One region of the Methyloversatilis sp. RAC08 genome, then DNA from elsewhere that is predicted to be linked to it. Evidence: predicted binding sites of a transcription regulator. Region 1 holds the regulator's gene; the other holds the start of a gene.
The links. Region 1 encodes sigma-54, which starts transcription at its own class of promoters, with help from an activator protein. Its sites were predicted from a motif close to TGGCACNNTTCCTGCT; they were not measured.

Region 1 (11,927 bases):
AGTACTTCCTGCGCGGCACCCAGCAGGCGTTCGTCGATGCCACGGTGCACGATGTATCCGGCCGGCCGCGCATCGTTCTGCCGGCCGGCGGCGTCAAGCTGGTCAGCGCGGCGCTGCCGGCCGGCCGCCAGACCCTGCTGTTCGAGGCGCGCCCGCCGCTGCCCGGACTGATCTGGCTGATCAATGGCGAACGCCTGCCTGCGGTCGAAGGGCGCGCGCTGTGGAGCCCGCGCCCCGGCCGGCATCGGCTGGCGCTGCTCGACGCCGCCGGTCTGCAGGTCGAATCGATGGCATTCGAGGTGCGGCTCGACGATTCCGCTCCACCCACTTCGGCGCCCTGATCAGAGGGTATGGCTGCGGTCACCGCGCGCGAAGCCGCTCAGCGGCGCTGCGATGCCGCGCGTCATGCAGATCACCTTGAACAGCTCGCCCATTTCGGCCGGCGAGGTCAGCCGGTTCACTTCCGCATTGCGCTTCGCGCGTGCCAGTGGTTCCGGTTCATCCGACAACAGTGCAGGCAAGCCACAGTTCAGCAGGAAGCTCGCTTGCGAGGTGTAGCCGGCGAGCGACAGGCCGGCGTCGAATGCGCTCTGTGCCACGGCGGTGAAGTCGACATGCGCCGTGATGTCGCACAGGCCGGGCATCCACAGCGGCTCGGCATGCGCGTGGTGGCGGTAGTGGCACATCAGCGTGCCGGTGCTGCGGTCGGGATGGTAGTACTCGGCTTGCGGAAAGCCGTAGTCGATCAGCAGCAACGCGCCGCATTCGATGCGCCGCGCCCACTCGGCCACCCAGGCGCGCCCGGCCAGGCCCAGTTCGGTCTCGTAGCCGGGCGGCAGGCGCAGCGCACGCGCGGCATCGGCAAGCGCAGGCGGGGCGACGCGCCAGCTCAGCGCAATCTGCCCATCGGCATCAACGGTGAGGCCGGCTTCTTCGATGTCATCGGCCGTTGCCCGGATGCGCTCGACCGGCAGGGCATCGAGCAGTTCGTTGCCGAACACCACGCCGCTGAAGCGCTCCGGCAGCGCATCCAGCCATTCGACGCGCCCGGCCAGCGCCGGCACTTCGCGCTCGATCAGCGCACGCTGGCGCGCGCGCAGATCGGCCGACAACTCGAGGATGCGGTAACTTTCGGGGGCGCAGCCGATGCGCGCGAGTTCGCGCAGCAGATCGGCGGCGAGCCGGCCACTGCCGGCGCCTGCTTCCAGCAGGTGCGGCGCCGACAATTGCATCAACTCGGCAAGCTGGATCGCCAGACAGCGCCCGAACAGTGGCGACAGCTCGGGCGCGGTGACGAAATCGCCACCGCTGCCGAACTTTTGCAGCGCACCGCTGTAATAGCCGAAGCCGGGCGCGTACAGCGCGAGCGCCATGTAGCGGCTGAACGACATCCAGCCGCTGCCGGCGACTTCGGCCCCGATCAGCGCCTGCAGTCGGGCGCTGTGGTCGAGGGCATCGGCGTCGGGAGAGGGCAGATGCAGGGGCAGGGACATATGGGCAAAGGTTTGGGCGGGCTGCGCATGATGCGGCAACTCACAGGCGCGGCACAATCGGGCAGGGCAACATGAACCACGAACGGGTAGTCATGATCACCGGCGCGGCGCGGCGGGTCGGCGCGCAGACCGCGCGTACCTTGCACGGCGCCGGCTGGCGGGTGGTGATCCACCACCACCGCTCGACCGGCGAGGCGCATGCGCTGGTCGAATCGCTGAATGCACTGCGCCCCGGCAGCGCGGCCGGGCTGGCGGCCGATCTGCTCGACACCGACGGTCTGCCGCCACTGGTGACGGCGGCGACCGCGCTGTGGGGCCGGCTCGACGCACTGGTAAACAACGCCTCCAGCTTCTTCCCGACGCCGCTCGGCAGCGTGACCGCCCAGGACTGGGACAGTCTGGTCGGCAGCAACTTCAAGGCGCCGCTGTTTCTGGCCCAGGCGGCCGCGCCGGAACTGCGGGCGCGCGGCGGCTGCATCGTCAACATCGCCGACATCCACGCCGAACGTCCGCTCGCCGGCTACGCGCTGTACAGCGCGTCGAAAGGCGCACTGGCCACGCTGACCCGTGCGCTGGCGATCGAACTGGCACCGCAGGTCAGGGTGAATGGCGTGGCGCCGGGACCGATACAGTGGCCGGACGACCCACTGTTCGATGCTGTCGAGCGTTCGCGCATCGTCGAACACACCCTGCTCAAACGCGAAGGCTGCCCACAGGACATCGCGCGTACGGTACGCTTCCTGATCGAGGACGCGCCTTACATCACCGGTCAGATCATCGCGGTAGACGGCGGGCGCAGCGCGCATCTGTGACGCATGCAGCAGCCGTTTGGATGATTGCGATCCAAAAGCCGGACAGATCAGCTGCGCATTTGTAAAATGCTTTGACAGTCGTTCGCCACTCCGGCCACCCATGAGCTCCCAACAAAAATCTCTTTGCGTGCTGTTCGCCGACGTGTCGGGCAGCACCCGGCTGTACGAAAAGCTCGGGGATGCCGAAGCCCTGCGGGCGGTCGAACGTTGCCTGAACCGCATCCGACGGGTGATCGACGGCCATGGCGGAAAGGTCATCAAGACCATCGGTGACGAGGTCATGACGACTTTCCCGAGTGCCGACGAGGGCATACAGGCCGCCTGCGAAATGCAGCACCGCATCACGGATCTGCCGCCGGTGTCGGGCGTCAAGCTGGCCATCCGGGTCGGCTTCCATTACGGACCGGCGATCGAGGAAAACGACGACGTGTTCGGCGACACGGTCAACACCGCGGCCCGCATGGCGGGTCTGGCGCAGGCCGGGCAGGTGATCACCACGGCCGAAACCCTGTCGTCGCTGACCCTTTCGCTCGCCCCGGCAGTGCGCGAAATCGATGCACTGACCGTCAAGGGCAAGGCCGAAGACGTGCGGGTGTGCGAAGTGCTGTGGCAGGAGGGCGCCGACCTGACGATGAAGGCGTCAAGCACCGCCCCGCTCTACGTGATGGCGCGCCTCTTTGTGAAGTACCGCGAACTGGAGCGCACGCTGGACCCGACGCAAGGCCCGCTCACGCTCGGTCGGGACATGGGCAACGAGGTGGTCATCAAGGACCAGCGCGCCTCGCGCAATCACGCCCGCATCGAGCGCAGGCGCGACAAGTTCGTGCTGATCGACCAGAGCACCAACGGTACCTTCCTGTGCATCGAGGGCGAAAACGAGGTCATCCTGAAGCGCGAGGAAATGATCCTGCGCGGTCACGGCACCATCGGCTTCGGCCACAGCGCGATGGAACAGGGCATCGACCTGATGCAGTTCGAGGTGCTGGGCTGACCGGCGTGCCGCCGGGCGCCGTCAGATACTGATCCGCTTCAGCAGCTCCGGATCGCGCACCACCGCCTCGCGCCGAGCCGGTGCCGCGTCCATCAGCGCAGCCGGAGGCAGCGTTTCCAGCCGCGCGAGCACCGACGGCTCCCGGCACGCCGCCTCGAATTCCAGCGCCACCGCCTCCGGGCTGCTCGACACGACGCGCAGGCAGTTGCGGCCGAGCTTGCGCGACAGTGGCAGCAGGATGCCAGCCTGCACGTTCTGGCTGGTATCGGCCAGCCCGCCCGACATGTCGGCATTCAGCGCAGCACCCGCTCCATCCATGCGCAGCACTTCGGTACCGAGCACCGCCCGCATCGACGCGATTTCGCGCAACAGCGCCTGTGTGGTGTCCTGACCCGGCAGTCCGGCGATATCCAGCCTGACCTTGCGGCCGGCGAAGTGAAAGTGGCTCAGGAAGAAATCGCGGCTGAACTGCTCGCCGACCCGCTTTCCGATGTCGGCCAGCGCCTTTTCTTCCGACCCCCAGCTCGCGCCTTCGGGAATTTCGGTGTTCAGATACACCTCTTCGCCGGTCTTGCGGTCGGTGCAGCGGACGGTCCAGGAAGTCAGCACGACCTTTTCTATCGTCAGCCCGGACGCTGCCAGCGTGGCGCTCAGGCGCTTGAAGCGCACTTCGCCGTCGATGCTGAAGTCAGCCGCCTGCTGGCTTCCAGCGTCGTCATTCCAGGTGCGGAAGCCGAAACCCTGCACATGCTGCTTCAACATGTTCTCGGCCAGCGGTGAACGCTGCGCCGGTGCGGACGGGTCACCGTCGGCCCAGCGCGATGCCACGGCGACCGAAATCTTCGGGTCGCCATTGTTGCGGATGAAGTCGACCCGCTCGTCTTCCGACATCTGGTTCAGCGACTTCTGCACCTGACGCACGCGCACTGCGGCGCGCACGGCTCCCGCCATCAGACCGTCCTTGCCCAGTTCGGGCGGCGCCTCTTCGAGCACCGCTTGGATGAAATCACCGCTGCGACCCAGCAGCTTGTCCTGCAGCAGTGCGTAATGGCTGTTCACCGACTTCGGATCGACGAACAGGGCGACCGCCTTTTCAAGTATCTGGCGGCGCGCGTCGTCGCGCAGCGCACCTGCCAGTGCCGCCTGGTCATTGGCGAAGCGCGGGTCGCTCGGATCGGCCAGACCGATCGCGCTGATGACGGTGACGCCAGGGTCGAGCGCACGTTCCGGTACCGCGGACGGTGCCGGCACCAGCGCAGCGGGCGCTGCCGCTGGCGGGGCGACTTCGACGGCGACGGGCGGCGCCGGTGCGTCGGCTGTCGGTTGCAATGCGAACCAGACCCCTGCGCTCACGGCGACCAGCGCTGCCGCAGCGATCGCGAAGGGCAGCGGTCCGCGGCGCGCGGGCGTATTGACGGGATGGGCGCGGGGCGGCGAGTCGACGGCCGGCGCCCGATCGACCGGCGTTGGCGTTGGCGTAGCAAGCGTCGCATCCGCCTGCGTCACGAGCGTGGCGTCATCGTCGCCCGACAGGGTCACGACGGTGGCGTCATCGTCGGCGGACGCAAGCAGCGCGGCATCGAGCGCGGCGCGAAATGCTGCTGCATCCTGAAAGCGGTCGTCCGGGCGTTTGGCAAGCGCCTTGCGCACCACGGCGTCGAGTCGCGCGTTGACATGCACATTGAGCACCGACGGCCAGGTCGGATCTTCCTTCAGCACCTTGTGCATGATGGTGGTCAGCGCGCCGGTGAAGGGCTTTTCGCCGGTCAGCAGCTGATACAGCACGACACCGGCGGAAAACAGGTCGCTGCGCCCGTCGACCGTCTGCCCCATGAACTGCTCGGGCGACATGTAGGAAGGCGTGCCGATGACCGTGCCGGTCTGGGTCAGATTCGACGATTCGATCCGCGCGACACCGAAGTCAGCCACCTTCACCGTGTTGTCGGCCAGCAGGATGATGTTCGCCGGCTTGATGTCGCGATGGGTGACGCCGTGGCGGTGGGCGTGTCCCAGTGCATCGAGCAGCTGCCCCATGAGGCGTCCGACCATGGGTAGCGGAATGCGCTCGTCGGCTTCGAACAGATCCTTCAGTTCGCGGCCCTGCACGAACTCCATCGCGATGAAGGCGGTGCCGTCGTCGGCTTCGCCATACTCGTAGATGGCGACGACGTTCGGGTGGTTGAGCCGTCCGGCCGCCTGCGCCTCGCGCTTGAAGCGTGCGATCACCTCGTCGGCTTCGCTGCGCTCCAGCTGCTCGCGCTTGAGCGTCTTGATGGCGACCCGTCGGTCGATGACCGGGTCGCGCCCTTCATAGACGATGCCCATCGCACCCTGACCGAGCTCGCGCAGGATGTCGTACTTGCCCAGTCTGGCTGGAAGGCTCACGGCGTGTGCTCCGGCAGCAGGATGCTTACTTGTACTTCGAGTCGATTTCCCAGACCGATTTCTGCACCAGTCGCTGCACCATGCCGTCCAGCGTGATGCCGCCTTCCTGGCTGCTCGACACACCGAGGATGGAGGTGCCCTTGGCGCCGACTTCCATCTTCTCTTCGGTATAGCCCTGCGCAAGCTGTTCGGTGGTGTTTGCGTCGATGATCTTGTAGCGCATGCCGATGATCCACACGCCGGCGGCAGCGGCGGTCTCGACCGATCCGACCGCTTCGCCGGCGGCGTAGCTGCCGCGGCTGCCGCCGAGGATGCCGATGATGTTGCCGATCGCCCGTCCGCTGATGCCTTCCTTCGCGGCAGCGACCTGCTCCGCTTTCAGGATGTCGAATTTCACGACGTACTTGGTCGTCTTCAGCTTGCCCTTCTGCAGCATCTTGCGTGCCGAGTCCGGGTCGCCCATCGAGTATGCCAACTGGAACTCGCCCAGCAGCGGGCCGAGATCGGACCGCTCCAGCACCTTGAAATTGGCCTGCGACAGCTCGAGTTCGCCGAAGTCGGCAATGTTGTTGGAGGCGAACTTCTGCGTGAAGGTGGCATTGTTGCTCTTGATCTCGCCCGGCACGACGATGACGGTCGGCCCCTTCTTGTTCTTGTTGCTGTACTCGACAGCCTTGTACATCGCCTTGTCGGCGCTTTCGTTGGCCTTGTCGGAAGTGCTGGTGCCGGCCGTCGGCGAAGCGCTCTCGAACGTCGGCTGTGCGAAAGCCGGCGCCCCGATGCATGCCAGTGCGACTGCAAGTGCCACCCTGTGGCGCAACATCCCGTGGTTGATAGTCATGACATCCCTTTCATTTGGTCATCCCGATCGATTTCATGCCGGTTCTGCGCCGACTGGAAGTGCCCTGGCCTGCCGGCCGTTGCCCTGGTGCGAACTGCCTATCTTCGTTTGTTGCCGGCGGTCGATGCCGCATGCGCGCAGTAACCGCCCAGCAGCGTGCTCACCACGCCATCTGCCTTTTCTTCCACCAGCGTGCCGGCCATGGCCAGCGTGTCGCTGCCCGAATACGACTCGGCCGACGCCTGGGCATCGGACAGCAGCGTGCCGTCAGGCTTCATGAGCGCGAAGGCGATCGTCACGTAGACCTCGGGAATGCGTACTACCGGATTCAGCATCGAGCGCGACGCGATCGTGCCACGCAGGACGAGCTGGGCGCCCATCTTCTTCGAAGCCGCCAGTGCGGCGTCCGGATCGTTGCGGAAGTAGGCGTCAACTTCGGCCTGAGCGATGTGGGCCGTGATTTCCTGCTGGGAATAGGTGCGGATGCCCTGCCTGAGCAGGCGCTTGTTGATCGAATTGAAATGCGGGCTGTAGCGGGCCTGGCTGGCGCTGATGCCTTCGCCGGTGCGCTCGCCCATGACGATCATGATCTTCTTTCGCTTCAGCTCGGCGAGACAGCCTGCGGGGAGGGACAGCGCCGTGTGCGAGGTGGCGCGGCGTTCTTCTTCAGCCCGCGCGTCCTTCTCCGCCTCTTCGGAAAAACTGAATGCCGCAGCCATCGACGCGGCTGCAAGGAGCGTCACGCCACACAGCAGCCGGATGCCCTTGTTGCAATAGCGCAGCACGACGTACCCCGACAGTCGAACACCGCTTGACTATAGCAAAAGGGCATCGCGTCGCTGCTCGCCTTGCGGCACGATTCATGTCGGGTTGTTGCATAAGCCACATCGGCCGGTGCCGTGGATGCGACACCGGCAACATCAAGGTCAGGCCTTGACGCATTCCGCTATGAAGGACTTTCTTTCTTCGCCCTTGAGCGCCTTTTCGGTGGCTTCGGTGCGGCACTGCTTCTTGCGGTCCTTCAGCGCACCCGCTTCGTCGGCCGTCAGCGTCTGTTTTGCGGCAGAACCCGACGACAGGCAGCCGCTCATGAAGCTGCGACGTTCATCGCCCTTGAGCGCCTTCTCCTTCGCTTCGGCATTGCAGGCTTTCATCTTCTCCTGCTGCGGCCCGGCGATGGCGGCGCTCGGCGAGACGAGCAGAAAGGCTGCTGACAGGACAGTCAGCGTCGAGGACAAGCGGTATGCGGACATGATGTACCTCCTCACGACAACAATGAATGAACATGCGAATCGACTGACAGGCGCCAGTCGATTCGCATGATATTCGCATGTCATCGAACAGGGAAGTTCTGTTTCAGCCCTCGTCGCCGCCAAGCGCGCGGCGCTGACGTTCTACGAATTCGAGTGTGGAGTCGATGCCGCGGAAACGGAGAATCGTGACGCGTACGGCCGCCTCGACCAGCACGGCCAGATTGCGTCCGGCCGCCACCGGTATGACAACCTTGCGTATCTTCACGCCGAGGATGTCCATGACCTCGTTGTCGAGCGGCATGCGCGTGGCTTCAGGCAGACCGGTTACCTGCTTCTGCAGATGCACGACGAGCTGCAGCTTCATCTTGCGCCGACAGGCAGTTTCACCGAATACCGTCCGGATATTCAGCACGCCCAGCCCGCGAACTTCGAGAAAGTCCTTCAGCAATTCGGGGCAGCGCCCCTCGAGTACGGTCGGCGCGATGCGCGAGATTTCCACGCAGTCGTCGGCAACCAGCCCGTGCCCGCGCGAAATCAGTTCGAGCGCAAGTTCGCTCTTGCCGACACCCGAATCACCGGTGATCAGCACGCCCATGCCAAGCACATCCATCGATACGCCGTGCAGCGTGGTCTGGTCGGCCAGTTCGCGCGCGAGGTAGGCGCGCACCTGGTCGATGACCGATGCCGCACTGCGTTGCGTGGTGATCAGCGGAATGCCGTGCTCCGCACAGCCGGCGCGTATGGCGGCCGGCGGCTGGGCGCCGTCGGCGACGATGAAGGCCGGCGGATGGGCTTCCAGCAGCGAACCCACGATGTCCTCGACCTTGCGCGGACTGACGTTTTCAACCCACAGGATTTCCGGCACGCCGATGACCTGGATGCGCCGGGTGTGAATGGTATTGAGATGCCCGACGAGATCGGCGGGCGACAGGCCGATCTGATCGGCAACGATCAGTGTGTTGCCGTCGCCGCACTGCCACTGCAGGCGAAGACGGTCGCGATTGTCCTCAAACAGCCGCGCGACGCTGAGCTTCCGCATGCACCGGTTGCCAGGTGGTGAATAGAGCGTGGATGGCAGCGGCGTCTGCTGCCTGAAGCAGCTGTTCGCGGAACGCCTTGTCTGCAAACATTTGTGCCAGCTCGGACAATATCTGCAGATGCAGCTCGGTTGCCTGCTCGGGCACCAGCAGCACGAACAGCAGATTGACCGGTCGGCCGTCCGGCGCATCGAAGGCGACCGGCGTATCCAGCCGCACAAACCCGCCGATGGCTTCCTTCAGACCCTTGATGCGGCCGTGCGGAATCGCCACGCCCTGACCGAGTCCGGTGGAGCCGAGCTTTTCCCGTGCGAACAGGCTGTCGAACACCTGGCTGCGGGCAATACCCTGATGGTTCTCGAACAGCAGGCCGGCCTGTTCGAACACACGTTTCTTGCTGCTGGCCTCAAGGCCGATACAGACATTCGAAACGGGCAACAGCTTGGCGATGAGCGTCATGTCAGGGGCTACTCCGAACACGCGGCGGGCGCGATTACCGGATATCGGAAACCGCGCCGTGAAGTTGATTGCACTGCAACAAGACGTCGGATTATACGCTCGTGACAGATGGCAATCGTGTCATTCTGCCGCTTGGTGCTTGACCGACTCGCGCGTGTGCTCGTTCGATTTTTCCTTGTGTTTGAGCACCTGACGATCGAGTTTGTCCATCAGGTTGTCGAGGGTGGCATACATGTCTTCGCTTTCCGCTTCGACGAAGATGTCGCGGCCTCGCACGTGCAGAGTGACTTCCGCCTTCTGTCGCAGCTTTTCGACAGTCAGAATCACGGAAACGCTTGTTACGTGGTCGAAATGGCGGATCACGCGTTCGAGCTTGGACTCGATGTAGTCGCGGATCGGCTGCGTCACTTCAAGATGATGGCCGGTGATGGTGAGGTTCATGCTGCCTCCTGTCGTTGCGGGACGGAATATGCGGGACGGTCCGGGCGTTCGTCATTGAACGCGCTAGATCGCCTTGCGCACGCTGACCGGCGGGATGTTGAGCGATTCACGGTATTTGGCGATGGTGCGCCGCGCAACCACGATGCCCTGCTGACCCAGTATTTCCGCGATGCGCGAGTCCGACAACGGACGCTTGGCATCCTCGGCACCCACCAACTGGCGGATGAGTGCGCGGATTGCGGTGGCTGAGCAGGCCCCGCCGCTTTCGGTTGCCACATGGCTGCCGAAAAAATATTTCAGTTCGAACAGGCCGCGTGTCGTCGCCATGTACTTCTGCGACGTCACCCGAGAAATGGTGGATTCATGCAGTTCCAGCGTCTCCGCGATCTCGCGCAGCGTCAGCGGCCGCATCGCAACCTCACCGAATTCGAAGAACTGGCGCTGGCGCTCGACGATGGCCTGAGAGACACGCAGGATGGTGTCGAAGCGCTGCTGGACATTCTTGATCAGCCACTTGGCCTCCTGCAGCTGGCCGGACAGACCGCTGCCGCGCTGGCCCTGCAGGATTTCCGCATACAGCCGGTTGATCCGCAGACGCGGCATGGCATCCGGATTGAGCAGCGCCGTCCATTGGCCGCGCACCTTGCGCACCACGACGTCGGGCACGATGTAGCGCGCATCGATCGGCGCGAACTGGGCACCCGGACGGGGGTTGAGCGAACGGATCAGGTTCTGTGCGGCGCGCAGCAGTTCTTCATCGCAGCCGACCGCACGCCGGATCTTGGCGAAATCACGCGCAGCCAGCAGATCGATGTGCTGATCGATGATGACGCGTGCAAGCGTCGATACTTCGTCGGTCGCCAGGAAGTTGAGCTGCATCAGCAGGCATTCGCGCGGGTCGCGCGCCGCCACGCCGGGCGGGTCGAAGTTCTGCAACTGGCGCAGCGCGATCGACAGGTCGTCGAGGTCGATGTCGGCCTCTTCCGGCAGCAGCTCGACCAGTTCGTCCAGGCCCTGGTTCAGGTAGCCGTCATCGTCAAGCGCTTCGATCAGCAGGCGGATCAGATAGCGGTCGCGCTCGCTCATCTGCGACAGGGCGAGCTGGCCGCACAGGTGGTCCCTCAGCGAGGTACCGGCCGCCTGCACGTCCTGGTAGTCGCCATCGTCATCGTCGCCGCCGCTGCGCGTACCGTAGTTGCCGCCTTCGCCCGACCACTCGTCCATGTCGGCGCTGCCCGTACCCTCGGGGGCACGTTCGTCGGCGCTGGCCTGGGTGCTTTCCTGCGGCGCATCGCGCACCTCGGCAACGCTTTCGGGCGGCGGCTGGAAGCTGGCGGTGGCATCCGGCTCGTCACGCTCGAGCATCGGGTTCTCATCGAGGAAACGTTCGATTTCCTGATTGAATTCGATGGTCGACAGCTGCAATAGCCGGATCGACTGTTGCAGCTGCGGTGTCAGCGCAAGATGCTGGGAAAGTTTGAGTTGCAGCGACTGCTTCATGGTGTGCAAATTTCGGCGGGCTACAGGCGGAAATGCTCGCCCAGATAGACCTTCCTGACACTTTCGTTATACACGATTTCGTCCGGCCGGCCGCTCGCCAGCACCTCGCCTTCGTTGATGATGTAAGCCCGGTCACAGATGCCCAGCGTTTCCCGCACATTGTGGTCGGTGATCAGAACGCCGATGCCGCGTTCCTTCAGGAAGCGGATGGTTTTCTGGATGTCGATCACCGCAATCGGGTCCACACCGGCGAACGGTTCGTCGAGCAGGATGAAGCGCGGCGACGTGGCCAGTGCGCGGGCGATCTCGACACGCCGCCGCTCGCCGCCCGACAGCGCCACGGCCGCACTCTTGCGCAGGTGGGCAATGCCCAGTTCGGCCAGCAATTCTTCCAGCCGCTGTGCTCGCACCCGCGCATCCTTCTCGTTCAGTTCCAGGATGGCGAGGATGTTCTCCTCGACGTCCAGCTTGCGGAATACCGAGTTCTCCTGCGGCAGATAGGACAAGCCCTGGTGCGCCCGCCGGTGTATCGGCAGGTGCGTCAGCCGCTCGCCATCAAGGTGGATCTCGCCGCCGTCGGCCGTGACCAGGCCGACGATCATGTAGAAACAGGTCGTCTTGCCGGCACCGTTCGGGCCCAGCAGACCGATCACTTCGCCGCTGCCAACCTCGAAGGACACATCCTTCACGACCGGGCGCGATTTGTATTTCTTGC
Region 2 (11,927 bases), 900 kb from region 1:
GCGATCCGGCCGGACTGCCAGATGGGCTTTCGGCACGCGTAGCCTGATCGCGCAGCCGGCCGAAGCAGAGGACAACCTATGTATACCGCATCCGGAACACTGGACCGCGACCAGCTCGCCAAGCACTATGCGCCGCTGGTCAAGCGCATCGCCTACCACCTGATGGCCAAGTTGCCGGCCAGCGTGCAGGTCGAAGACATCATCCAGAACGGCATGCTCGGGCTGCTTGATGCGATGAACCGCTATGAAGAAGGCCTCGGCGCGCAGTTCGAAACGTATGCCGTGCAGCGCATCCGCGGCGCCATGCTCGACGGCCTGCGCGAAAACGACTGGCTGCCGCGCAGCCTGCGACGCGACATGCGTCGTATCGAAACCGCCATCACCACGCTGGAGCAGGCCAAGGGCCGTCAGCCGACCGAAGGCGAGCTGGCCGAATCGCTCGGCATGCCGCTGGGCGAGTACCAGAAGATGCTGCAGGAGGCGCGAGGCTACCAGCTCGTCTACTTCGAAGATTTCACCAACGGTGACGACGATGATTATCTGGATCGTCACAGCGTCGGCACCGAAGATCTCGATCCGCTCGCCCGGCTGCTCGACAAGAACATGCGCGACGTACTGGTGCGCGCCATCGGCGATCTGCCGGATCGCGAAAAGACTGTCATGGGGCTGTACTACGAAGAAGACCTGAACCTGCGCGAGATCGGCGAGATTCTCGGCGTGTCCGAATCGCGCGTGTGCCAGCTGCACAGTCAGGCCATCGCGCGCCTGCGCAGCCGCATCTCGGCGCGCACCTGAGCGCGCCGGCCAGATTCCAATGCGTGTCGATCGTCTCAGCATCGTCGGCCTTGCTCTCGGCATCGCCGCCATCATGGCGGGTCAGGTGCTCGAAGGGGGCAGCCTGTCATCGCTGTTCCAGCCGGCCGCGCTGGTCATCGTGCTCGGGGGCACATTGGGAGCGACCATGCTGCAGACCCGATTTCCCATTTTCATGCGTGGCATGCGCATGGGCGGCTGGGCGTTTTCTGCGCCGACAGCCTTACCCGACGACATGATCCGCAAACTGGTCGGCTGGGCCACGCTGTCGCGACGCGAGGGCATTCTGGTGCTGGAAAAACACATCGGCAACGAACCTGACCCGTTTTTCCGCAAGGGCGTGCAGTTGCTGGTTGATGGCGCCGATTCGGAACGCCTGCGCGAGGTCATGGAGGTCGAGATCACGACCTACGAAACCACGCTGCGCCAGGCTGCCCGTGTGTGGGATGCCGCCGCGGGCTACGCACCGACGATAGGCATTCTGGGCGCGGTTCTGGGCCTGATTCACGTGATGGAAAACCTGGGCGATCCGTCCCGGCTTGGTGCCGGCATCGCCACTGCCTTCGTGGCGACGATCTACGGTGTCGGCAGCGCGAATCTGATCTTCCTGCCGATCGGGCGCAAGCTGCAGATGCATGTCACCCAGCTGATCAGCCTGCGCGAAATGTTCGTCGACGGTCTGGCCGGCATCGCCAACGGCGACAACCCGCGCATCATCGAAAGCCGCTTGCTCGGCTATGTCGCGCCGGTGCCCGGTTGAGTGCGCAGGCGGACCGTGAGGAAGCGTCGCTATGTACCCGATTCGGACGAGAACCACGACCGGTGGCTCATTTCGTATGCGGATCTGGTGACCCTGCTGTTTGCATTTTTCGTCGTCATGTACGCAATTTCGCAGGTCAATGACGGCAAGTACCGGACGCTGAGCCAATCTCTTAACAGCGCCTTTGCGGCGCGCGAGGGGGTGCGGCTGATCGAACTGCCGGCCACCGACCAGAGTGCACGCATGCAGATCGAAATCGATGAACTACGTGCCCATCGCGCGGCGCAGAAAGAGCAGGAGCGGCGCGAGCGGGCGGACAAGGCGGCGAAAGACATCCAGCAGGCGTTGTCCGCACTGACCCGTGAAGGGCAGGCCAGTGTCACCCAGGGCGCCCTGGGCATCACGGTGGATCTCGACTCGAAATTCCTCTTCGGCCCGGGTGAAAGCGTGCTCGAGCCGGCTGCGCAGGACATCATCGGCGCGATCGCGCGCGTTCTGCTCTACACCGATTTCCCGCTGGTGATCGAAGGCCACACCGACAATGTCCCGGCCGGCGGCAGGCTGGGTTCCAACTGGGAACTGTCGGCGGTTCGTGCGGGCGCCGTGACGCGGGTATTTGCCGACGAGGGCATCCTGACGACCCGGCTGACCGCCGCCGGTCTGGCCGACCAGCGGCCATTGGCCGACAACGCGACCGAAGAAGGCCGGGCGAAGAACCGCCGGGTGTCTATCCGCATCGAAACATACTCGACCGAGCGCGTCACCGTGCCGGGTCAGCAGCCATCCGGGCCGGCCGACGTACCCGATGGCAGTCTGGGATCGAGCTTCCCGAAGCTGTAGCCAGAACGCAAACGCCAAAGCCCGCGGGCTATCGCCGCAGGCGCAATCAATACCGCGGGAAAAATCAGGCGCTACCGAGCGAACGGCTGGTGCTGCGCGCCATCGACTGGCCGTCCGGCCCGTAGGTTGATGCCTGTTCCGAAGCCGACATCAGCACCGCCAGCGCCTGCTGGCTGGACTTCATCTGCGCGCGGATGAGCACGCCGTTGGCCTGATTGAGGTCGTGGGCTTCCCGGGCAAGCGCGATAAGTTCCTTGAAGGGCTGCCTGCACGCAGCCCAGTCGGGAGCGCTCTGGAACAGCGCTTCAATGTCGTCACGCCCCGGCTTGCTGCCGGCGCGGGCCAGCAGCGCGGTCCGTGCGTCCCCCAGTTGCGCCAGGCGTCCGTACGCTTCGGATTTGCGGGCGGCCAGCACGGCGAGCGTATCCACTTCGCCTGCTTCGAGTGCGCGGCGTTCGGCGTGCAAATGACCGAGTGCGGTGCGCAGGGTCACCGCTTCCTCGGTCATCAGTGCGGCCAACCTCGCTGCCGTCTGGGCAGCCGGCTCGGTTGCGGCCATCAGGCTGCCGGGCGTGTGTTCAGCATCTGACGCACGCTCTCGATCAGGCTGTCGGCCACGCGGTCAGCGTTGACCTTGAAGCGGCCGTCCGCGATGGCCTGCTTGATCTCGTCGACGCGTGCGCTGTCGACCACCGGCACATTGGCGACCGACGCTTCAAGTTCGCGCAGTCTCGAGGACGTGCCCGAAATGTCGACCTGCGCGCCAGGTGCGGCGGCAGATGAAGTTGCAGCCGTCGAGCTGTTCGCCGAACTGCTTTTGGTAGCCGAAGTTGCCGTCGGTGCAAGCGGTTTTCCAGTTCCGTCGATTTTCACGATGAACCCTTTCATAAGACGTTCGACTCGTATTACGACGGCACCGCTACAAAACTTTAGGACTTTTTGTAGGGAGCCGTCCTACACGGCGGCAGGCTCATGAATATACCAAGCGGCGGGGCCGGTGGCGACCGACCTGTTGGTGTCAGCCGGATTGACTCAATAGACAACCTCCACCTGACCGCCCGGGCGGGCGACGCCGCTGACGACCTGGCCGCGCCCGGTGCGCACCTGCACCATCTGGCCCTGCTGTGCGCTGGCCAGTGCGCGGCCGTCGTGACTGATCGCAAATCCGTTGCCGCGCGCGAACAGTTTCACCTGCTGGCCCTGCTGGACAGCGACCGGAGCGCGCAGCCAGTCTGCGCGCAGCGGCTGGCCTGCGCCAATGGCGGCATTGACCGTCTGACCGATCACCTGCTGCGGATCACTGACCATATTGGGTGGCAGTTCGGTCAGCTCGCCGCGCATGAAGCCGAAATCGCCATCGGCAATGATCTGGCCGCGACCGAGCGCGCGCGCAGCGACCAGATAGTCGCCGCTGACCTTGACTCGCGCCGGCACGTAGATTGTCCAGCTGGCGCCGGCGATACAGCGCACACCGACCTGCACGCGACCCCAGGCGCGGCTGCCGGTCGGCAGGAATGCCTCGTGTGCGGCGCAGCTTTCAAGTGCCAGCCGCGCGTCGACCTGCCCCACCTCGAAACTGGCCTGACCCGGCAACCCGGCCGTCTGCTGCTGCAGGAAGTCGTCCACCGCACGCCGAAGCTGTTCGCTGCCCGGCGCCACCGGCGGCGCGGCCAGCGCCGCGCTGCACAGTGCAATACATGAGGGGATCAGCAGACGACGGATCATGGCAGGCTCCTTGGCAAGGTTTTCATTGCACCACCGGAGCCCGCGCCGTGATGGCACAAATAGGGCGGAAAGCACGGCGCTGTTCCGGCTTGAAGGCCGGTAGTTGCCGCATTCCGTACTTGCCGGCCCGCAAACCCTCTCGGGCATTGGGTTTGCGGTGAATCACACAGCCCGGAAGCGGCAAGGTTTGCCGCTTCCGGGCGGCAGATAGCGTTGAAAGGCGGGGCACCAACCGTCCTTTTTTGCCGATCCAGACCGGCAATCGGGCCATAGAGTGGCTGGCACGATAGCTGCAATGGGATACCCATCATGCCGAACCCTCTCGACAAACTGCTCGACCTCCCGCAAGCCGCCCTCGGCGTGCGGGCAACCCGCCAGCAAACGCTGGCCGCCAACATCGCCAACGCCGATACACCGCACTACAAGGCGCGCGATGTCGACTTTCGTGGCGCGCTGGAAGCCGCGATGGGCGGACGACTCGGCGGCCCGGTCGAGCTTGCGCGCACGTCGGCGCGGCATATCGAAGCCAAGGGTGACGCATCGATGGATGCGTCGATGAAGTACCGCACCGAAACGCAGTCCAGCCTCGACGGCAACACGGTGGACATGGACGTCGAGCGCGCTGCCTTTGCCGAGAACACCGTGCAGTACGAGGCGCTGCTCACCTTCATCAACGGTCGCCTGCGCACGATGCAGAACGCCATACAAGGCCAGTAAGGAGACCGATCATGGGAAACATGTTCAACGTATTCGGCATCGCAGGGTCGGCGCTCACGGCTCAGTCAGTGCGCCTGAACACAGTGTCCAGCAACCTGGCCAATGCGGATTCGGTGACCTCGGCCAATGGCCAGCCCTATCGAGCCAAGCAGGTGGTGTTCGAAGTGCGTCCGATCAGCGAAGGCGGTGAGGCCAATGGCGTGCGCGTGACGCAGATCGTCGAAAGCGCAGCGCCGTTGCGCACCACCTACGACCCGACCAATCCGGCGGCGAACAAGGAGGGTTATGTACAGATGCCCAACGTCAATGTGGTGGAAGAGATGGTGAACATGATTTCCGCCTCCCGCTCGTATCAGACCAATGCGGAAATGATGAATACCGCGAAGCAGCTGATGCTCAAGACCCTCTCCATCGGACAGTAAGGGAATCGTCATGGCAGTCAATTCAACAGGCAACACCTCGGCGGCAGATATCTACAGCTCGCTGAACACGACGCAGACCAAGGCGACTTCGGAAATCGACAAGGCGCAGAACCGCTTCCTGATGCTGCTGACCACGCAGCTCAAGATGCAGGATCCGCTCAATCCGATGGACAACGCACAGGTCACCTCTCAGCTGGCGCAGATCAGCACGGTGGATGGCATCACGAAGCTGAACAAGACACTCGAAACCTTGAGCGACAGTTCCGTGACCAGTCAGCAAGCGCTTGAGACGCTTACCTCCAATGCGCTCGAATCACAGCAATTCCAGGCGGCGTCGCTGATCGGTCGCGCGGTACTGGTGGAAGGCAACGATCTGAAGCTGTTCGATGGAAAGTCGATGGGCGCTATCGAACTCGCCGCTGATGCAGCGAAGGTGACGGTCAGCATCAAGAACAGCAATGGCGTCGTGGTCAAGGAACTGGAACTTGACGATCTGAAGGCAGGCATTGCGCAATTTCATTGGGATGGAACGGACAGGGCAGGGGTTCCGGTCGCTGCTGACGGCAAGTACTCGTTTTCAGTCAAGGCCATCAACGGAAAAGACAATGTTGTCACCACGCCACTTCATCTCGCTGTGGTCAACAACGTGCAGCGCATCGGGAACAACACGCAACTTGATCTGAAGGATCAGGGCGTGGTGTCCATCAACAACATCAAACAGATCTTTTGATCGGGAGTTGAATCATGGCCTTCCAGCAAGGACTTTCCGGACTGAACATTGCGTCCAAAGCACTCGATGCCATCAGCAACAACGTGGCGAACTCGACCACCGTAGGCTTCAAGCAATCCACTGCCCAGTTCTCTGACCTGTATGCCTCGACCCTCGGTGGTGGCGGCCAGTCGCAGATCGGTATCGGCGCCACGGTCAATGGCGTTGCCCAGCAGTTCAGTCAGGGCAACATCACCGTGACGAGCAATCCGCTTGATCTTGCGATCAACGGCGACGGCTTTTTCCGCATGAGCGACAACGGTTCCGTGCTTTACACGCGCAACGGTCAGTTCTCGGTGGACAAGAACGGCTACATCGTGAATGCCTCGGGCTACCGGCTGACCGGTTACGGCACGGATGCCGACGACAACATCGTCGTGACGGCGCCGATCGATCTGCGCATCGACACCGCATTGAGTGGCGGCGAGCCGCGCTCCACGGAAGAAGCCGATCTGGCGGTCAACCTTGATTCGCGCCTGGTTCCGCCCGTCCCATTGCCAGCATTTGACCCGATCAACACTAACAGCTTTTCCTACTCGACCTCATTGACGGCCTACGATTCACTCGGCAATTCCCACATCATGTCGCTCTACTTCGTCAAGACAGCGGCGAATGCGTGGAATTTGCACACCGCGCTTGACGGCGGCACGGCCACCGGACCAACCGCCTTGGCGTTCAACTCCAACGGCGGTCTGACAGCCCCGGCGACGATAGCACTGTCGTTTCCTGTCACCACCGGTGCAACCAGCCCCCTGGCCTTCGACCTAGACCTGACCGGTTCGACCCAGTTCGGCTCCGCCTTTAGCGTGAACGCAGTAGCGCAGGACGGCTTCGCCTCCGGTCGCCTGTCCGGCATCAGCGTATCGCCGGAAGGCGTGCTGCAGGGGCGCTACACCAACGGCCAGTCGCGCAATCTGGGCCAGGTCGTCATGGCGACCTTCCAGAACCCGGATGGCATGACACAGCTGGGCAGCAATGCATGGGCTGAAACATCCTTCTCCGGTCCGCCGGCTGTCGGCACGCCGGGCACCGGCAACCGCGGCGGCCTGCAGCCGGCGGCAGTGGAAGACTCGAACGTGGATCTGACGGCCGAACTGGTGAACATGATCACGCAGCAGCGCGCCTACCAGGCCAATGCGCAGTCGATCAAGACGCAGGACCAGATCATGCAGACCCTGGTCAACCTGCGCTGACCGCCACTGAGGAACCGCCATGGACCGCCTGATCTATACCGCGATGAGCGGCGCCAAATGGACGCTGGAGCGCCAGGCGTCTGTCGCGCAGAATCTCGCGAACGCGTCGAGTACCGGCTATCGCGCCGAAGAGCACCGGCTGCGCGCCGTGCCGGTGCAGACCGAAGCGTTCGCGTCGCGAGCCTTCGTGGTGGATGCCAGCGTCAAGAACGATTTCACGCCCGGTCCGCTGCAGCAGACCGGCGGCGCCTACGACGTGGCCATCAAGGGCAGTGGCTGGTTCGCCCTGGCCATGCCTGATGGCACCGAGGCCTATACGCGCAACGGTCATCTGCAGATCAGCCCGACCGGGGTGCTGCAGAACCACAACGGGATCCCGGTGCAGGGCGAAACCGGCCCGATCACCGTGCCGCCGGATACCGAGGTCACCATCGGCGCCGACGGCACCCTGTCGGCCGTACAGCGCACCGGTGGCGTCAATCAGGTCAATCAGATCGGCCGGCTCAAGCTGGTCGATCCGCCCGAGAACACGATCAAGCGTGGTGATGACGGCCTTTTCCGCGTCACCACGCCGGGCGCGGTTCCGCAGGCACAGAACGTGCGTGTTGCCGGTGGCTTTCTCGAAGGCAGCAATGTGAATGTGGTGGATCAGGTGGTGGCGATGATTTCGCTGTCGCGCCAGTTCGAAATGCAGACGCGCATGCTCACCACGGCAGAGCGCGATGACCAGGCGGCGACCCAGCTGCTGTCCAACCGATAACCGGAGAATACGACCATGATCCGCTCGCTGTGGATAGCCCGCACCGGCATGGATGCACATCAGACCCAGCTCGATGTCATCACCAACAACCTCGCCAATGTCAGCACCAACGGTTTCAAGCGCGCGCGCGCCGTGTTCGAGGACCTGCTTTATCAGACGATGCGCCAGCCCGGCGCGCTGAACACGCAGCAGAACACCATTCCTTCCGGCCTGCAGATCGGCACCGGCGTGCGCCCGGTGGCGACCCAGCGCATCCAGACCCAGGGCAATCTGCAGCAGACCAGCAATTCGCTCGATGTCGCCGTGCAGGGCGAGGGCTTCTTCCAGATCCAGATGCCGGACGGCACGCTGGCCTATACCCGTGACGGGTCGTTCCAGAAGGATGCGCAGGGCGTGATGGTCACGTCGAGCGGTTTTCCGGTGCAGCCGCAGGTCACCATTCCGCCGGATACGGTATCGCTGACCATCGGGCGTGACGGTGTGGTCAGCGCATTGCAGGCCGGCCAGGCCGCGCCGACCCAGATCGGTCAGTTGCAGCTGGCCACCTTCGTCAATACCGGCGGCCTGCAGAGCGTCGGGGAAAATCTCTATGTCGAAACCGCATCGAGCGGCACGCCGACGCCCAACACACCGGGCACCAATGGCGCCGGCCTGCTGAATCAGGGCTTCGTCGAAACGTCGAACGTCAATGTGGTCGAGGAACTGGTGCAGATGATCCAGACCCAGCGGGCATACGAAATCAATTCGCGCGCCATCCAGACCTCGGACGAAATGCTGGCCCGGCTGACCCAGCTCTGATCGGTCGCGCCAATGACCCGTGGAGAATCATTCATGAACAACGAACGCATCCAGCAGATTGCCCGCGCCGCCGGTTTTGTCACCGTGCTGCTGGTTGCGATGATGCTGGCCGGCTGCGTCAATACGCCGCCCACCGCAGTGCTTCAGCCGATGACCGCGCGGCCTGCGCCCAAACCGGACTTCGTGCAGAACGCCGGTGCGATTTTCCAGCCGACCGGCGGCGCGCGTCCATTGTTCGAGGATCGCCGTGCGCGCTACGTCGGCGATACGCTGGTCATCAACATCAGCGAACGTACCCAGGCGGCGAAGAAGTCGGCCAGTACGGCAGATCGCACGCAGGATATCGAAATGGGTGTGCCGACCATTGCCGGGCTGCCGGGCAAGAGCCTGCAGGGCGCCACGGTGGCCGCCAACAGCGCCAACGCCTTCTCCGGCAAGGGTGCGTCGTCAGCCGACAACAATTTCACCGGCACCATCACGGTGACGGTGATCGAAGTGCTGCCGAACGGCAATCTGGTCGTGTCCGGCGAAAAGCAGGTTGCGATCAATCAGGGCAACGAATTCATCCGCTTCTCGGGCGTCGTCAATTCGACCCAGATTTCCGGTGCGAATACTGTTCAGTCGACCCAGGTGGCCGATGCGCGCATCGAGTACCGAGCCAATGGCTACATCGACGAAGCGCAGGTGATGGGGTGGCTGGCACGCTTCTTCCTCACCTTCATGCCGCTCTGAAGCGACGTGCGAGACGCGGTTTTTGCCGTCTTTTCCGGCCATCGAATGCGGCATGTGCAACGTATAAAGATCCATCACGCTGCCCAGAAAGCACGCCCGGAGGGCGAACTGCCATGAAACGGATAACGATTCTTCTACTGCTTGCATTGCTTTCGGTTGCGCCTGCGCACGCCGAGCGGATCAAGGACCTCGCGACGCTGGCCGGTGTTCGCAACAACCAGTTGATCGGCTACGGCCTGGTCGTGGGTCTGGATGGTTCGGGCGACCAGACCACCCAGACCCCGTTCACCGTGCAGAGCGTGATCAACATGCTGGGCAATCTGGGCGTGACGCTGCCACCCGGCCAGAACCTGCAGCTGAAGAACGTGGCGGCCGTGATGGTCACCGCCAACCTGCCGCCCTTTGCGCGGCAGGGACAGGCGCTCGATATCACCGTATCGTCGATGGGCAATGCAAAAAGCCTGCGCGGCGGCACGCTGGTGATGACACCGCTCAAGGGAGCCGACGGTCAGGTTTATGGCATGGCCCAGGGTAATGTCGTGGTCGGTGGCGTCGGTGCCTCAGCGGGCGGCGCTTCGGTCACCGTCAATCATCTTTCGGTCGGCCGCATCGCCGGCGGGGCGACGGTCGAACGTGCGGTGCCGACCAGCGTCGGCGAGGGTGGGTTTGTCGAACTCGAGACCAACACGACCGATTTCGGTACGGCCCAGCGCATGGTCGACGCGATCAACAAGGCCATGCTGCCCGGCACTGCGGTGGCCGCCGATGCCCGGCGCATCCGCGTGCGCGCCCCGCTCGACCCGGGCGAACGCGTGGCCTTCATGAGCCAGCTGGAAAACATCGATGTCACGCCGGCGCAGCAGGCGGCCAAGGTGGTCGTCAATTCGCGTACCGGTTCGGTGGTGATGAATCAGGCCGTGACGCTCGATACCTGTGCGGTCGCGCACGGCAACCTTACGGTCACGGTCACCGCCGAGCCGGTGATCAGCCAGCCCGGTCCCCTGTCGGGCGGCCAGACCGTGGTGGCCGAACGCAACCAGATCGACATCCAGCAGGAAGGCAGTGCGCTGATCAATGTGAAGAAGGGCGCCAACCTGTCCGAGGTGGTGCGTGCGCTGAATGCGCTGGGCGCCAACCCGCAGGACCTGATCATCATCCTGCAGGCGATGAAGGCGGCTGGCGCGCTGCGCGCCGAACTGGAAGTGATCTGATGGAAAACAGCGGCCTCACTTCGCTGGCGGCCGATGTGCGCGGGCTGGACGTGCTGCGACGCGCGTCGCGCGACAACTCGCCGGAGGCGTTGAAGGCGGCGGCCAAGCAGTTCGAAGCCATGTTCCTGCAGGTGGTGATCAAGTCGATGCGCGAGGCGTCACCCGGCGACGAACTGTTCGGCGGGCAGGAAAGCAAGATGTACCAGGACATGCTCGACCAGCAGTGGGCCCAGGTCATGAGCGAAGGTGGAGGCACCGGGTTGGCGAAGGTGCTCGAGCGGCAGCTGTCCGCCAACGCGCGCAGCGCCGACACGTCGATGCCGATCGATCTCAAGCCGCTGTCCGACGCGGCGCAGTTTTCCGGCATCGCGATGATGCCGCCGACGGCAATCTCTGCCGTGCGCAGGCAAACTTTGCATGGCGGTGGCGGTGGCGGTGCTGCAACACCGGCTGAATCCGTTCTGGCCGGTCTGGCTGCCGAACAGCCACCGGTCAGCAGTCCGAATGTGCCGGCGCATGCTCGGAGTTTTGTCGAACGCGTGTGGCCGGCCGCGCTGTCGGCCAGTCGCGCAACCGGTATTCCGGCCCAGTTCCTGGTTGCCCAGGCTGCACTGGAGACCGGCTGGGGACGCGCCGAACTGACGGCCGCCGATGGTGCATCCAGTCACAATCTTTTCAATATCAAGGCCGGCAGCACCTGGCAGGGCCCGACGGTGAAGGTGTCGGCGAGCGAGTTCGTCGATGGCCGATGGACCCGCGAGGACAGCGCCTTCCGCCGCTACGGCTCCTATGAGGAGAGCTTTGCCGACTACGCCAGGCTGCTGATCGAACAGCCGCGTTACGCGCGGGTGGTCGGCGCGCAGGACGCCGGCAGCTTCGCGCGCGGCCTGCAGCAGTCGGGCTATGCGACCGATCCCATGTATGGCGCCAAGCTGGAGCGCATCATCAACGGCCCGCTGCTGCGTTCGGCGCTGGCTGAATGAGTCATTGACCGAGTGCGCAACTCGGGGCAGTCATTCAAGGAAGTAGCTCAAGGCAGCGTCTCCGGATGAGATCGGCCTGACCGTCTGCGCCCGCTTCGCGTAGCACGCAGACGCACACATCGATGGCTGTGTGCAACGTGGCTTCGTCGGTCACGGCACGCAACGCGGGCTTGATCCGTGCCGTGTCGCCGCGCAGGGCGCGCT

Region 2: flgB (flagellar basal body rod protein FlgB) is a predicted target of sigma-54. The motif match lies at 4,418-4,433, and genes of this name have one in related genera.

What each region holds. Positions count from the first base shown of each region.
Region 1 is NZ_CP016448.1:1,713,748-1,725,674, forward strand. It holds gene BSY238_RS07930 (transglycosylase domain-containing protein) at 1-341, shown strand, start outside; gene BSY238_RS07935 (class I SAM-dependent methyltransferase) at 342-1,481, opposite strand; gene BSY238_RS07940 (pteridine reductase) at 1,565-2,305, shown strand; gene BSY238_RS07945 (adenylate/guanylate cyclase domain-containing protein) at 2,406-3,296, shown strand; gene BSY238_RS07950 (serine/threonine-protein kinase) at 3,318-5,681, opposite strand; gene BSY238_RS07955 (hypothetical protein) at 5,707-6,522, opposite strand; gene BSY238_RS07960 (hypothetical protein) at 6,621-7,307, opposite strand; gene BSY238_RS07965 (PsiF family protein) at 7,449-7,775, opposite strand; gene hprK (HPr(Ser) kinase/phosphatase) at 7,879-8,814, opposite strand; gene ptsN (PTS IIA-like nitrogen regulatory protein PtsN) at 8,783-9,271, opposite strand; gene hpf (ribosome hibernation-promoting factor, HPF/YfiA family) at 9,392-9,712, opposite strand; gene BSY238_RS07985 (RNA polymerase factor sigma-54) at 9,776-11,212, opposite strand; gene lptB (LPS export ABC transporter ATP-binding protein) at 11,233-11,927, opposite strand, start outside.
Region 2 is NZ_CP016448.1:811,141-823,067, reverse strand. It holds gene BSY238_RS03740 (MinD/ParA family ATP-binding protein) at 1-47, shown strand, start outside; gene BSY238_RS03735 (RNA polymerase sigma factor FliA) at 79-795, shown strand; gene BSY238_RS03730 (flagellar motor protein) at 815-1,573, shown strand; gene BSY238_RS03725 (flagellar motor protein MotB) at 1,589-2,413, shown strand; gene BSY238_RS03720 (flagella synthesis protein FlgN) at 2,478-2,972, opposite strand; gene flgM (flagellar biosynthesis anti-sigma factor FlgM) at 2,972-3,286, opposite strand; gene flgA (flagellar basal body P-ring formation chaperone FlgA) at 3,446-4,138, opposite strand; gene flgB (flagellar basal body rod protein FlgB) at 4,448-4,855, shown strand; gene flgC (flagellar basal body rod protein FlgC) at 4,876-5,277, shown strand; gene BSY238_RS03695 (flagellar hook assembly protein FlgD) at 5,288-6,007, shown strand; gene flgE (flagellar hook protein FlgE) at 6,022-7,239, shown strand; gene flgF (flagellar basal-body rod protein FlgF) at 7,259-7,999, shown strand; gene flgG (flagellar basal-body rod protein FlgG) at 8,015-8,797, shown strand; gene BSY238_RS03675 (flagellar basal body L-ring protein FlgH) at 8,831-9,529, shown strand; gene BSY238_RS03670 (flagellar basal body P-ring protein FlgI) at 9,643-10,740, shown strand; gene flgJ (flagellar assembly peptidoglycan hydrolase FlgJ) at 10,740-11,723, shown strand; gene BSY238_RS03660 (hypothetical protein) at 11,758-11,927, opposite strand, start outside.